Regions from separate parts of the Streptomyces sp. NPDC001056 genome, predicted to be linked through region 2. Evidence: predicted binding sites of a transcription regulator. Region 2 holds the regulator's gene; the other holds the start of a gene.
What was found. The regulator HrcA, encoded in region 2, represses chaperone genes, less so after heat shock. The targets are predictions, from matches to a motif close to TTNGCACTCNGNNNNNCNGAGTGCNAA.
Positions count from the first base shown of each region.

Region 1: a site for HrcA is predicted at 3,163-3,189, ahead of groES (co-chaperone GroES). Genes of this name have one in related genera too.

Region 1 is NZ_JBSFLI010000006.1:64,691-71,889, reverse strand. Features, by position in the region: gene ACWDD7_RS09610 (SDR family NAD(P)-dependent oxidoreductase) at 1-103, shown strand, start outside; gene ACWDD7_RS09605 (ester cyclase) at 187-894, shown strand; gene groL (chaperonin GroEL) at 955-2,583, opposite strand; gene groES (co-chaperone GroES) at 2,708-3,016, opposite strand; gene ACWDD7_RS09590 (hypothetical protein) at 3,349-3,942, opposite strand; gene ACWDD7_RS09585 (polysaccharide deacetylase family protein) at 4,065-4,967, opposite strand; gene ACWDD7_RS09580 (THUMP-like domain-containing protein) at 5,059-6,240, shown strand; gene ACWDD7_RS09575 (LCP family protein) at 6,268-7,199, opposite strand, start outside.
Region 2 is NZ_JBSFLI010000050.1:13,490-20,688, reverse strand. Features, by position in the region: gene ACWDD7_RS34830 (SpoIIE family protein phosphatase) at 1-620, shown strand, start outside; gene hemW (radical SAM family heme chaperone HemW) at 937-2,169, shown strand; gene ACWDD7_RS34820 (DUF3097 domain-containing protein) at 2,170-3,030, opposite strand; gene ACWDD7_RS34815 (MBL fold metallo-hydrolase) at 3,065-3,787, opposite strand; gene hrcA (heat-inducible transcriptional repressor HrcA) at 3,950-4,966, shown strand; gene dnaJ (molecular chaperone DnaJ) at 4,967-6,103, shown strand; gene ACWDD7_RS34800 (nitronate monooxygenase) at 6,227-7,199, shown strand, end outside.

The sequences.
Region 1 (7,199 bases), on a different contig from region 2:
GGACCCCCGTTACAAGGCGCTGATGGGCCTGGTGAAGATCGCCCCGCGCGGGCTCCTCGGCGGGGTCACCGCCCGCACCGGGCGCAAGTACGGCCCGCAGTAGCCGTTCGCGCAAGGCGGGTGCCGTCGGCGGTCCGGTGCGAAAATGGGAGGGAAGACCGGACCAGGGGGGCCGGAGGCGGCGCCATGACCTTCGTACAGCTCATCGACTGCAGGACGAGCCGGCCGGACGAGATGAACCGGCTCATGGACGACTGGATCGCGCGGACCAGGGGACGGCGGACGGCGACCCACACACTGGTCGGCCGGGACCGCTCGGACGCCGCGCACCTCGTGGAGGTCGTGGAGTTCGCCTCGTACGAGGACGCGCTGCGCAACTCCGGCCTGCCGGAGACCGAGCAGGTCTTCCGGGAGATGGCCGCCCTGTGCGACGAGTCGCCCGTGTTCATGGATCTCGACGTCGTTCGGGACGACCTGTCGGCCGAGGGCACCGTGCGGCGGTTCTTCACCACCCTCGCGGCCCCGGGCGAGCTGCCCCCGCTCAACGACCTGCTGGACGAGGACGTGCACAGCCACGACCCGGTGAACCCGCAGGACACCATCGGCCTGGACAACGCCCGCGCCGAGTACCGCATGTGGCGGGCCGCCTTCGACTCCGACTTCACCGTCGAGGACGTCCTCGCCCAGGAGGACCGCGCCTGCGCCCGCTGGACCTGGCGGGCCATCCACACGGGCGACTTCCTCGGCATCGCCCCCACCGGCCGCCGCGTCACCATGACCGGCATGACCTTCTTCCGCTTCACCCCGGACGGCAAGATCACCGAGACCTGGTGGCAGCACGACCAGCTGGGGCTGATGCAGCAGTTGGGCGCGCTGGACGAGTTGGAGCAGTAGGCAGGCCGAAGGCCCGGCACCCCTCGCGGGGTGCCGGGCCTTCGGTCGGAGCGGTGGGGCTCAGTGGGCGTGGCCGTGGCTGTGGCCGTGGCCCGCGGCGGCCTCCGGCTCCTCTTCCTTCTTCTCGACGACCAGGGTCTCGGTCGTGAGCAGCAGGGAGGCGATGGAGGCGGCGTTCTCCAGGGCGGAGCGGGTCACCTTGACCGGGTCGATGACGCCGGCCTTGACCAGGTCGCCGTACTCGCCGGTGGCGGCGTTGTAGCCCTGACCCTTCTCCAGGTCCTTGACCTTGGAGACGATGACGTAGCCCTCCTGGCCGGCGTTCTCGCCGATCCAGCGCAGCGGCTCGACGACCGCGTTGCGGACCACGGCGACACCGGTGGCCTCGTCGCCGGTCTTGTCGAGGTTGCCCTCAAGGACCTTGGAGGCGTGCACCAGGGCGGAGCCACCACCGGAGACGATGCCCTCCTCGACCGCGGCGCGGGTCGCGGAGATGGCGTCCTCCAGACGGTGCTTCTTCTCCTTCAGCTCCACCTCGGTGGCGGCGCCGACCTTGATCACGCACACGCCGCCGGCCAGCTTCGCGAGGCGCTCCTGGAGCTTCTCGCGGTCCCAGTCGGAGTCGGTGTTCTCGATCTCGGCCTTGATCTGCGCGACGCGGCCGTTCAGGTCCTCGGCCTTGCCGGCACCCTCGACGATCGTGGTGTCGTCCTTGGTGACGGTGACGCGGCGGGCGGAGCCGAGGACGTCGAGGCCGACCTGGTCGATCTTGAGGCCGACCTCCTCGGAGATGACGGTGGCGCCGGTGAGGACGGCCATGTCCTGAAGCATCGCCTTGCGGCGGTCGCCGAAGCCGGGGGCCTTCACCGCGACGGCGTTGAAGGTGCCGCGGATCTTGTTGACGACCAGGGTCGACAGGGCCTCGCCCTCGACGTCCTCGGCGATGATCAGCAGCGGCTTGGAGCCGGCCTGGATGACCTTCTCCAGCAGCGGCAGCAGGTCCGCGATGGAGCCGATCTTGCCCTGGTGGATCAGGATGTACGGGTCGTCGAGGACGGCCTCCATACGCTCCTGGTCCGTGACGAAGTACGGCGACAGGTAGCCCTTGTCGAAGGCCATGCCCTCGGTGAAGTCCAGCTCCAGACCGAAGGTGTTGGACTCCTCGACGGTGATGACACCGTCCTTGCCGACCTTGTCCATCGCCTCGGCGATCAGCTCGCCGACCTGCTGGTCCTGGGCGGACAGCGCGGCCACGGCGGCGATGTCGGACTTCTCGTCGATCGGGCGGGCCGTGGCGAGCAGGTCGTCGGAGACGGCCTTGACGGCGGCGTCGATGCCCTTCTTCAGGGCGGCCGGGGAGGCGCCGGCGGCGACGTTCCGCAGGCCCTCGCGCACCAGCGCCTGGGCGAGCACGGTGGCGGTGGTGGTGCCGTCACCCGCGATGTCGTTGGTCTTGGTCGCCACCTCCTTCACCAGCTGCGCGCCGAGGTTCTCGTACGGGTCATCGATCTCGACCTCGCGGGCGATCGTGACACCGTCGTTGGTGATGGTAGGGGCACCGAACTTCTTGTCGATGACGACGTTGCGACCCTTGGGGCCGATCGTCACCTTCACCGTGTCGGCCAGCTTGTTGACGCCGCGCTCAAGGGCGCGACGGGCGTCCTCGTCGAACTTCAGGATCTTCGCCATGACAGCGGGAGCCCTCTCGAAATCTGTGGGTGAAAAAGACGAACTGCGCCCCGGGCGCCCGGCTTCGTTATCGGTCGCAGGGGGCCAGGGGCGCAGTTCAGAGCAAAGGTTCGCTCGGGGTGAATTACTTCTCGATGATCGCGAGAACGTCGCGAGCCGAGAGGACGAGGTACTCCTCGCCGCTGTACTTCACCTCGGTGCCGCCGTACTTGCTGTACAGGACGACGTCGCCGACCTTGACGTCGAGCGGCAGGCGCTCGCCGTTCTCGAAACGGCCCGGGCCCACGGCGAGGACGGCGCCCTCCTGGGGCTTCTCCTTCGCGGTGTCCGGGATGACCAGGCCAGAGGCCGTGGTCTGCTCGGCGTCCAGCGGCTGGACCACGATGCGGTCCTCGAGCGGCTTGATGGCAACCTTGGAGCTGGCGGTCGTCACGATCCGACCTCCCCCTTCGGAGATCTCACGGGGTTAACTGTCTGAGGTGGCGACCAGGTCGATCCGTCGTCGCGGGTGCCGGACCTGCCCGTCGCGTTGTTGGCACTCTCCAGGGGGGAGTGCCAGAGCCGAGACTATGACCGGGATTAGCACTCGGTCAAGCGGAGTGCCAATGCCGTGCGGCGCGTCGGACGATCTCGGGCGACCGGAGGGCGTTTCGCACCGGGGTCCGCCCGCCGTCCCCCGGGGGGGCGCGCGCCCCGGAAGCCCCGTCCTCGGTCCGCGTCCTCGTCCTCGAACGCCGGACGGGCCGGTGGACCGGCCGGCGCCGGTCAGCCGAGGTAGTCCTCCAGCCTGGCCACCGTCAGGTTCCGCTTGCGGAGGGTGCGCAGGAGAGGGTCCGTGGCGGCGCCGGGCACCAGTCGGACGATGTCGCCGCGGCGGAGGTGGCGGGGACCCCGGGGATAGGTGAGGCCCGCCGGGGTCAGGGCGGCGCGCCAGAGGACGACGGCGGTGACGCCGCAGTCGGCGGCGGCGCGCAGGGTCGTCGGGTCGTACTCCCCGCCGGGCGGGCGCAGCAGGCGGGTGCGGCGGGCGCAGAGGGTGGCGCGCTGGCTGGCGTACGACGCTCCCGCCAGGGGCACGCGCCCGGGGGTGAACCGGCTCACCGGGCGGCGGAGTTCGCGCAGCGCGGCGGTGAGGCCGGGGTCCCGGACGGGGGCGTCGTAGGTGAGGAAGACGACCCGGTCGCGGGTGGGGATGTGGTCCACGACCGGGGGCAGGGCGCGGCCGGACGGGGGCGCCGCGAGGGGCCGGGCGTGCGGGCGCACCCCCTCGGCGGCCTTCTTGCCCAGGCGCTCGATGGGGGCGACGGGCTGGGCGCAGCCCCCGAGGAACAGGGTCGAGGCGAGCGCCCCGGCGAGCACGACGCTCCCTCCCGGCGCCCACCGCCTCACCGGTGCCCCCGCGGGCGCCCCGGGCACCCGCCCCGCGAACACGCCGTCACGAGCGGCCCTCCGGGCGCCTCACCGCCGTCCCTCCGGGCGCCTCACAGGTAGTCCTCCAGCCGTGCCACCGCATATCCCTCGCGCGTCACCTTGTTCAGGAAGCGGCGCATGTCGTCGACCATCGTGCCGTCCCAGTCGCTGCGGCCCCGGAAGTGGGTGAGGACGATGTCGCCGCGGCGCAGTCGCTGGTCGTCCTCGCGGTACTCCCAGTGGTCGACGTACACCTCCTCGTTCCAGATCGGGGCGTACTTGATGCCGCAGGACTTGGCGGCGACCAGCGTGTCCTGGTTGTAGTTGCCGTAGGGCGGGCGGAAGACGGTCGGGCGCTTGCCGTACTGCTTCCGCATGATGTCCTGCATGTCGCAGATCTCGTGCTTCTGCTCCTCGTAGGAGAGCCCCGGCAGGTAGGGGTGGGTGAGGGTGTGGTTGTTGAGGGTGTTGCCGTAGGACTGGGCCTTGCGGAAGTAGCCGTAGTCGTCCTTGACCAGGTAGTTGCTGAGGAACGCGGTGTAGGGGATCTTCAGGTCCCGCATCATCTGCAGGAACCGGGGGTCCTTCTCCGAGCCGTCGTCGATGGTGAGGAAGACGACCTTGTCCTTGGTCGGGACCGTGGTGAAGACCGGCGGCAGGTCCCAGTCGTCCTGGTGGTCCACCTCGAACCCCGCGCGCGCGGTGATGCGCGGCTTCACCGCGGGCGGCCGTGGGGGCGCGATCGGGACCTCGTCCAGGCCCCAGCGCTTCGCCGCGGCGACCATGCGGGCGTGTTCGGCGGCACGGAGGTCCGGGGCGGGGTGGGCGGCCGCGCCCTGGCCGGCCGCCGGGCGGGCGGCGTGCGGGCCGGAGCCGGAGCAGCCGGTCACGAGGGCGGTCGAGGCGAGGACGGCGGCACCGCAGCCGAGGGCGATCCGCGCCCGACTTTTGTCATTTTGTACTACTAGTCGCATGGTGCTGGATCTTCGCAGTCCCCGCCGCCGCTCCCCCGGCGACGACGCCGCCCGCGCGCACACCATCCACCGACTGGCCCACAATGACCCGGTGAACGACCTCGCTCCCCTCCTCACTCCCGAAGGCCGGGCCCTCCTCGAAGAGGTCCGCGGCACCGCCCCGGCCGACGAACTCGCCGTCGCCACCCGGCTGCGCCGCGACCACCCCGCCGACCTGGTGTCGGCCGCGCTCGGCCAGGCCCGGCTGCGGCAGCGGGCGGCGGCCAAGTTCGCGGCGGCGGACGCGGAGCGGATGTTCTTCACGCCCAACGGGGTCGAGCAGTCGACGCGGGCGAGCGTGGCGGCGTACCGGGCGCGGCGGCTGACCGATCTCGGGGTCACCTCGGTGGCGGACCTGTGCTGCGGGATCGGCGGGGACGCCATCGCGCTGGCGCGGGCCGGAATCCGGGTGCTCGCCGTGGACCGGGACCCGCTGACGGCGGCCGTGGCACGGGCGAACGCCGAGGCCCTGGGGCTCGGTGACCTGATGGAGGTGCGGGAGGCCGACGTCACGGAGGTGGACACCGCCGGGTACGACGCCGTGTTCGTGGACCCGGCGCGGCGGGGCGGCCGAGGCCGGATCTTCGATCCCGAGGCGTACTCGCCGCCGCTGTCCTGGGCCGTGGCCGCCGCCCGCACCGCGCCGCACGCCGCGCTGAAGATCGCCCCCGGCATCCCGCACGAGGCGGTGCCCGCCGAGGCCGAGGCGGAGTGGATCTCGGACGGCGGCGATGTGAAGGAGGCGGTGCTCTGGTTCGGGACCGGGGCGCCGGGTGCGGTGCGCGCCACCCTGCTGCCCGGCCCGCGCACCCTGCTCGGGCGGGGGCTGCCGGACCCCGGAGTGCGGCCGGTGGGGCGGTACTTGTACGAGCCGGACGGCGCCGTGATCCGCGCGCACCTGGTCGCCGAGGTGGCCGAGGAGGTCGGCGGCGGGCTGATCGACGCGACCATCGCGTACGTCACCGCCGACGAGCTGCACCCGACCCCGTACGCCACCCCCTACGAGATCACCGACCTGCTTCCCTTCAACGTCAAGAAGCTGAAGGCCCTGCTGCGCGAGCGCGAGGTCGGGACGCTGACCGTGAAGAAGCGCGGGTCGGCCGTCGAGCCGGAGGAACTGCGGCGCAAGGTCAGGCCGCAGGGGCCGAACGCGGCGACCGTGTTCCTCACCCGGGTCGCGGGTGCGCCGACGATGCTGGTCGGCGGGCCCGCCCGGCCGCCGGCGGGGCCGTGACCGGCGTCGTCGGGCGGTCGGCGGCGGTCAGCGCAAGGACGCCCACAGGTTCTGCGCGTCGGGTTCCTTCGCGATCACCCGGTTGGGGTCCGAGGGCGCCGTGACCACCGGCATCATCACGGTCTTCACCCGGTCCGCGCCGAGCCCCTTCAGGCTCTTGCCCAACTCGGTCAGCTCGCCCAGGGAGTCGAGGCCGGTGTCGGTGGTGAGGCTCTTGGTGACCGCGTCGGCGACCTGGTACAGCCTGGCCGGGTCGGTGAGCAGGTCCGTGCCGGAGACCCGTTCCAACAGGGCCTTCACCAGCAGCTGCTGGAGCCCTATCCGACCGAGGTCGCTGCCGTCGCCTATGCCGTGCCGGGTGCGGGCGAGGGCCAGCGCCTGCCTGCCGTCGAGGTGATGGGACCCGGCCTTCAGGTGGAGGTGGCTCTTGTCGTCGTCGATGTCCTGGCCCGTGGTGACGTCGACCCCGCCGAGCGCGTCGACCAGCTTGGCGAAGCCGGCGAAGTCGATCTCGATGAAGTGGTCCATGCGCACGCCGGTGATCGACTCGACCGTCTTGACCGCGCACACCGGACCGCCCACCGCGAAGGCGCTGTTGAACATCGAGCCGTACGCCTGCGCCGTCGAGCCCCCGGAGGGCAGCGGGCAGGAGGGGCGGGTGACGAGGGTGTCGCGCGGGATGCTGACCACGGTGGCGCGGGTGCGGCCCGCGTCGAGGTGCACCACCATCGCGGTGTCCGAGCGGGCGCCCGAACTGTCGCCGCCGCCCAGCTCCCGGTCGGCCTTGCCGCTGCGCGAGTCCGAACCGAGCACCAGGATGTTGAGGGAACCGGCCGGGAGCGGGGCCGCCGCGGCCGTGGCGGCGCTCGGGGACGGAGCGATCATCGCGTGCGCGGGACGGTCGTCGCCGAGCGCGGTGTCGATGTCGACACCCTTGATGTTGTGGTCCAGGTGCCAGT
Region 2 (7,199 bases):
CGATCGGCGACGTGCAGGGCAAGGGCCCGGAGGCGGCGGTCGTGATCGGGCTGGCGCGTCCCTGGCTGCGGCTCCTCGCCCGCGAGGGATACCGGGTCGCCGACGTCCTCGACCGGCTCAACCAGCTCCTCCTGGACGACGCCATGGAGGCCGCCGACGCCGCGGCGCGTGCCCTGGTCGCCGCGGACGGCCGGGGCGAGGGCCCGCAGACGCGCTTCCTCTCCCTCCTCTACGGCGAGCTGACCCCGTACGACGGCGGGGTCCGCTGCACCCTCGCCTCCGCCGGGCACCCGCTGCCGCTCGTCCTCGGCCCCGACGGCACGGTGCGCACCGCGGCCCGTCCGCAGACGCTGCTCGGGGTGGTCGAGGACGAGACCTACACCAGCGAGACCCTCGACCTCGGGCCCGGCGACAGCCTGCTGTGCGTCACCGACGGCGTGACCGAACGCCGCTGCGGCTCCCGCCAGTTCGACGACGCCGACGGCCTCGCCACCGCCCTCGCCTCCTGCGCCGGCCTCACCGCCGACGAGATCGCCGAAAGGATCCGCCACCTGGTCCACACCTTCGGCGAGGCCCCTCCGGAGGACGACCTGGCCCTGCTGGTGCTGCAGGCGGGGTGAGGAGGCGGGGCGGCGCCGGTGCCCGGCGACCGCGCCGACCGCCGCCCCGGCGCGCCTGGGTCTTCCTGGGTCTTCCTGGCGCGGGGTGCCGGGTGACCGGCGCCGCGCGCTCCTGCGGTACGTCGGCCCGCGCACGGGGTGACCGGCCGGGGTGGCCTCCGCGCGATTCCGGTCGTCCCGCCGCTCGGCAGACCGGCCCCTCCGGTGCGGAACGGGGTCGGGGCCCGGCGGCCCGCGACGGTCGCCGCGCGCGGCCGCCCCCGTGGTCCCGCTGCTCCGTGACCGGGCCTCCCCTCCCGTGCTGGACAATGGGCGTATGCCTTCCGCACTCCCCGACGGTGAGCCCGTGCCCGAGGACGGTGTGCTGCCCGCGCACGCGTTCGACGGGGCGGGGGAGCGTCCGCTCGGTTTCTATCTGCACGTTCCGTACTGCGCGACCCGCTGCGGGTACTGCGACTTCAACACGTACACCGCGACCGAGCTGCGCGGCACGGGCGGGGTGCTGGCCTCGCGCGACAACTACGCGCGGACGCTCGTCGACGAGGTGCGGCTCGCCCGCGAGGTGCTCGGCGACGACCCGCGCCCGGTGCGCACGGTGTTCGTCGGCGGCGGTACGCCCACGCTGCTGGCCGCCGGGGACCTCGTACGGATGCTGGCGGCGATCCGGGACGAGTTCGGCCTCGCGCCGGACGCCGAGGTCACCACGGAGGCGAACCCGGAGTCGGTCGACCCGGCCTACCTCGCGACGCTCCGGGAGGGCGGCTTCAACCGGATCTCCTTCGGGATGCAGAGCGCCCGGCAGCACGTGCTGGAGATCCTCGACCGCACCCACACCCCCGGCCGGCCCGAGGCGTGCGTGGCGGAGGCCCGCGCGGCGGGCTTCGACCATGTGAACCTCGACCTGATCTACGGCACCCCGGGGGAGAGCGACGACGACTGGCGGGCCTCCCTGGACGCCGCGATCGGCGCGGGCCCCGACCACGTCAGCGCCTACGCGCTCATCGTGGAGGAGGGCACGCGGCTCGCGCGCCGGATCCGCCGGGGCGAGGTCCCGATGACCGACGACGACGTCCACGCCGACCGCTACCTGATCGCCGAGGAGACGCTCTCCGCCGCGGGCTTCTCCTGGTACGAGGTCTCCAACTGGGCCACCTCCGAGGCCGGCCGCTGCCTGCACAACGAGCTGTACTGGCGCGGCGCCGACTGGTGGGGCGCGGGCCCCGGCGCCCACTCCCACGTGGGCGGCGTGCGCTGGTGGAACGTGAAGCACCCCGGCGCCTACGCCTCCGCCCTCGCCTCCGGCCGCTCCCCGGGCGCCGGCCGCGAGGTGCTGTCCGACGAGGACCGCCGCGTCGAACGCGTCCTCCTGGAGCTGCGCCTGCGCGAGGGCGTGCCGCTGTCCCTCCTGAAGGAGCAGGGCCGCGCCGCCGCCCGCCGCGCCCTGTCCGACGGCCTCCTGGACCCCGGCCCGTACGACGAGGGCCGTGCCGTCCTCACCCTGCGGGGACGGCTGCTCGCGGACGCGGTCGTACGGGACCTGGTGGACTGATCACGCGCCCGTGACGAAATCGATCAGCTCCTCCACCCGCCCCAGCAGCTCGGGCTCCAGGTCCTTGTAGGAGTCCACCCGCTTCAGGATCGCCTGCCACACCGCGCCGGTGTTGTCCGAGGGCCAGCCCAGGGCGCGGCACACGCCCGTCTTCCAGTCCTGGCCGCGGGGCACCCGCGGCCACTGCGCGATGCCCAGGGAGGCGGGTTTCACCGCTTCCCAGACGTCGATGTACGGGTGGCCGACCACCAGGGCGTGCTCGCTGGTCACCGACCGGGCGATGTGCCATTCCTTCGTGCCCGGGACGAGGTGGTCCACGAGGACGCCGAGGCGGGCGTCCGGGCCGGGGGAGAAGTCGGCGACGATCGAGGAGAGGTCGTCCACACCCTCCAGGTACTCCACGACCACGCCCTCGACGCGCAGGTCGTCGCCCCAGACCTTCTCGACCAGCTCGGCGTCGTGCCGGCCCTCGACGTAGATGCGGCCGGCCCGGGCCACCCGGGCGCGGGCGCCGGGGACGGCGACCGAGCCGGAGGCGGTGCGGGTGGGCCGCACCGGGCCGGACGCCGGTCGTACGAGCGTGACCACCCGGCCCTCCAGCAGGAAGCCGCGCGGCTCCAGCGGGAACACCCGGTGTCTGCCGAAGCGGTCCTCCAGGGTCACCGTGCCCGCCTCGCAGCGGATCACCGCCCCGCAGAACCCGGTGCCGGGCTCCTCCACGACGAGCCCCGGCTCGGCGGGCACCTCCGGCACCTGCTGGGGTTTCTTCCAGGGAGGAGTCAGATCCGGGGAGTAGGGACGGGGGCGCGGGCCCGAAGGGCCCTCGGGGGAAGGGCGGCGGTGGGAGACGGGTGGGCGCATTCGGATGACGATAGGAGAAGCGGCGGGGCGGCGCTCATGACACGCCGAAACGCGCCGCCAACGCGTCCCGTTGACGTCGTACGAACGCCGCGTCGACCACCGCGCCGTGACCGGGCACGTACAGCGCGTCCTCGCCGCCCAGCGCCAGCAGCCGGTCCAGCGCGTCCGGCCAGCGCGACGGTACGGCGTCCGGGCCCGCCTGGGGCTCCCCCGACTCCTCCACCAGGTCGCCGCAGAACACCACCTCCGGATCGCCGGGCACCAGAACGACCAGGTCATGGGCGGTGTGCCCGGGACCGACGTTGGCCAGCAGCACCTGCCGGCCCGGACCCAGGTCCAGGGTCCGCTCCCCGGAGACCAGGTGCCGCGGCGGCACCAGGGCCAGCGCCGCCTCCTCGGCCTCCTCCGCCGGAAGCCCGTGGTGGACGGCGTCGTGCCGCAGCTCGTCGCGCCCCTGGCGGAACACCGCGTCCGCCCCCACCGCCGCGTACACCGCGGCCCCCGCGAACGCCGGGGCCCCGAAGACATGGTCGAAATGGACATGGGTCAGCGCGAGATGGGTCACACGTCCACCGGCGAGCGCCTCGGCCGCGGACCGCAGCCGCGCCCCCTCCGCGAGGCTCGACCCGGCGTCCACCATGAGCGCCGCGTCCGCGCCCAGGACCAGCCCGGCCGTGCAGTCCCAGCCCGGCAGCCGACACCGCCCCACCCCGGTGGCCAGCCGCTGCCATCCGTGCTCTTCCCAAGTCACCGTCATACCGCGACGCTAACCGCAGGAGCGCTCGCAGGGGCACCGACCTTGCCCTGTGTGTACCCCACGGCCGTACACTGGGCCGGGGAACGCTGGCACTCACATGCGAAGAGTGCCAAGGCGGACAACCGAGGGAACAAGGGGACGACGTGCTGGAGGTGCGCGCGAATGCTGAGTGAACGCAGGCTTCAGGTGCTGCGCGCCATCGTCCAGGACTATGTCGGCACCGAGGAGCCGGTCGGGTCCAAGGCCCTGACCGAGCGGCACAGTCTCGGCGTGTCCCCGGCGACCGTACGCAACGACATGGCGGCCCTGGAGGACGAGGGGTACATCGCGCAGCCGCACACCAGCGCGGGGCGCATCCCCACCGACAAGGGCTACCGGCTGTTCGTCGACAAGCTCGCCGGCGTCAAGCCGATGACCGCGCCCGAGCGGCGCGCGATCCAGAACTTCCTGGACGGCGCCGTCGACCTCGACGACGTCGTGGCGCGTACGGTACGGCTGCTCGCGCAGCTGACCCGGCAGGTCGCCGTCGTGCAGTACCCGTCCCTGACCCGGTCCACCGTGCGGCACGTGGAACTGCTCGCGCTCGCCCCCGCGCGCGTGATGCTCGTGCTGATCACGGACACCGGCCGGGTCGAGCAGCGGATGGTCGACTGCCCGGCGCCGTTCGGCGAGGCGTCCCTCGCGGACCTGCGCGCGCGGCTCAACAGCCGGGTCGCGGGCCGCCGGTTCGCGGACGTGCCGAAGCTGGTCGAGGACCTGCCGGACGCCTTCGAACACGAGGATCGCGGTACGGTCTCCACGGTGCTCTCCACTCTTCTGGAGACACTGGTCGAGGAGAACGAGGAGCGGCTGATGATCGGCGGCACCGCCAATCTCACCCGCTTCGGACACGACTTCCCCCTCACGATCCGGCCCGTCCTGGAGGCCCTTGAGGAGCAGGTCGTGCTCCTCAAGCTCCTCGGCGAGGCGAAGGATCCGGGCATGACCGTGCGCATCGGGCACGAGATCGCCCACGAAGGACTCAACTCAACCTCCGTGGTGTCGGTGGGCTACGGTTCGGGCGGCGAGGCGGTTGCCAAGCTCGGCGTGGTCGGACCGACCCGCATGGACTACCCGGGAACGATGGGAGCGGTACGCGCAGTGGCACGGTACGTCGGACAGATCCTGGCGGAGTCGTAAGTGGCCACGGACTACTACGCCGTTCTCGGCGTGCGCCGCGACGCGTCGCAGGATGAGATCAAGAAGGCGTTCCGGCGGCTCGCGCGCGAGCTGCACCCGGACGTCAACCCCGACCCGAAGACCCAGGAGCGGTTCAAGGAGATCAACGCCGCTTACGAGGTGCTGTCGGACCCGCAGAAGAAGCAGGTCTACGACCTCGGCGGGGACCCCCTCTCGCAGTCCGGCGGCGCCGGCGCGGGCGGCTTCGGGGCCGGTGGCTTCGGCAACTTCTCCGACATCATGGACGCGTTCTTCGGTACGGCGTCGCAGCGCGGGCCGCGCTCGCGCACCCGGCGCGGCCAGGACGCGATGATCCGGATCGAGGTCGAGCTGGACGAGGCGGCCTTCGGGACGACCAAGGACATCCAGGTCGACACGGCGGTCGTCTGCAACACCTGCAACGGCGAGGGCGCGGCGCCCGGCACGTCGGCGCAGACGTGTGACATGTGCCGCGGCCGCGGTGAGGTCTCGCAGGTCACCCGGTCCTTCCTGGGCCAGGTCATGACCTCGCGGCCGTGCCCCCAGTGCCAGGGCTTCGGGACCGTGGTCCCCACGCCGTGCCCGGAGTGCGCCGGGGACGGGCGGGTCCGCTCGCGTCGCACGCTGACCGTGAAGATCCCGGCCGGTGTCGACAACGGCACGCGGATCCAGCTCGCCGGTGAGGGCGAGGTCGGGCCCGGTGGCGGTCCGGCCGGTGACCTGTACGTCGAGATCCACGAGCTGCCGCACTCCACGTTCCAGCGCCGCGGCGACGACCTGCACTGCACGGTGACGATCCCGATGACCGCGGCGGCGCTCGGCACGAAGGTGCCGCTGGAGACGCTGGACGGTCTTGAGGAGGTCGACATCCGGCCGGGCACGCAGTCCGGGCAGTCGATCCCGCTGCACGGCCGGGGCGTCACGCACCTGCGGGGCGGCGGCCGGGGCGACCTGATCGTGCACGTCGAGGTGCAGACGCCGACGAAGCTGGACCCGGAGCAGGAGCGACTGCTGCGCGAGCTGGCGAAGCTGCGGGGCGAGGAGCGGCCGCAGGGTCAGTTCCAGCCGGGTCAGCAGGGGCTGTTCTCGCGGCTGAAGGACGCGTTCAACGGACGCTGATGGGTGAGCCGGGGGCCCTGCCCCCCGGCCCCGGTCACCTGCCGAGAAGCGCAGGTGCGCGCGGTATATGCCGAGACCGGCACCCGATTCGGACTTGTTCGGGGGACGTGACACCATGCGGTCATGTCCTCCGCGCTGACCGATCTTCTCCGTCACCCGATCGTGCAGGCCCCCATGGCCGGCGGCGTCTCCGTCCCGGAGCTGGCCGCGGCCGTGGGCGAGGCCGGCGGGCTCGGGTTCCTGGCCGCCGGGTACAAGACGGCCGACGGCATGTACCAGGAGATCAAGCGGCTGCGGAGCCTCACCGACCGCCCCTTCGGCGTCAATGTGTTCATGCCGCAGCCGGAGTACGCGGAGAGCGGCGCGGTCGAGGTCTACGCCCACCAGCTGGCCGGCGAGGCCGCCTGGTACGAGACCGAGCTGGGCGATCCGGACAGCGGCCGGGACGACGGCTACGACGCCAAGCTCGCGGTGCTCCTGGACGACCCGGTGCCCGCGGTCTCCTTCCACTTCGGCGTGCCGAGCCGGGAGGCGCTGGAGCGGCTGCGGCGGGCCGGGACCGTCACGCTGGTCACCGCCACCACCGCCGAGGAGGCCGTCGCGGTGGAGCGGGCCGGGGCGGACGCCGTGATCGCCCAGGGCGTGGAGGCCGGCGGCCACCAGGGCACGCACCGGGACATCGCGGAGAACGACGGCACCGGCATCGGCCTGCTGTCCCTGATCACGCAGATCCGCGAGGCCGTCCGCCTCCCGGTCGTCGCCGCCGGCGGCATCATGCGCGGCGCCCAGATCGCCGCCGTCCTCGCGGCGGGCGCGAGCGCGGCCCAGCTGGGCACCGCCTTCCTCGCCACCCCCGAGTCCGGTGCGCCCGAGGTGCACAAGCAGGCCCTGACCAACCCCCTGTTCGCGCGCACCGAGACCACCCGCGCGTTCACCGGCCGCCCGGCGCGCGCCCTGGTCAACCGCTTCCTGCGCGAGCACGGGCCGTACGCGCCCGCCGCCTACCCGGAGATCAACCACCTCACCTCGCCACTGCGCAAGGCCGCCGCCAAGGCCGGGGACGCCCAGGGCATGGCGCTGTGGGCGGGCCAGGGCC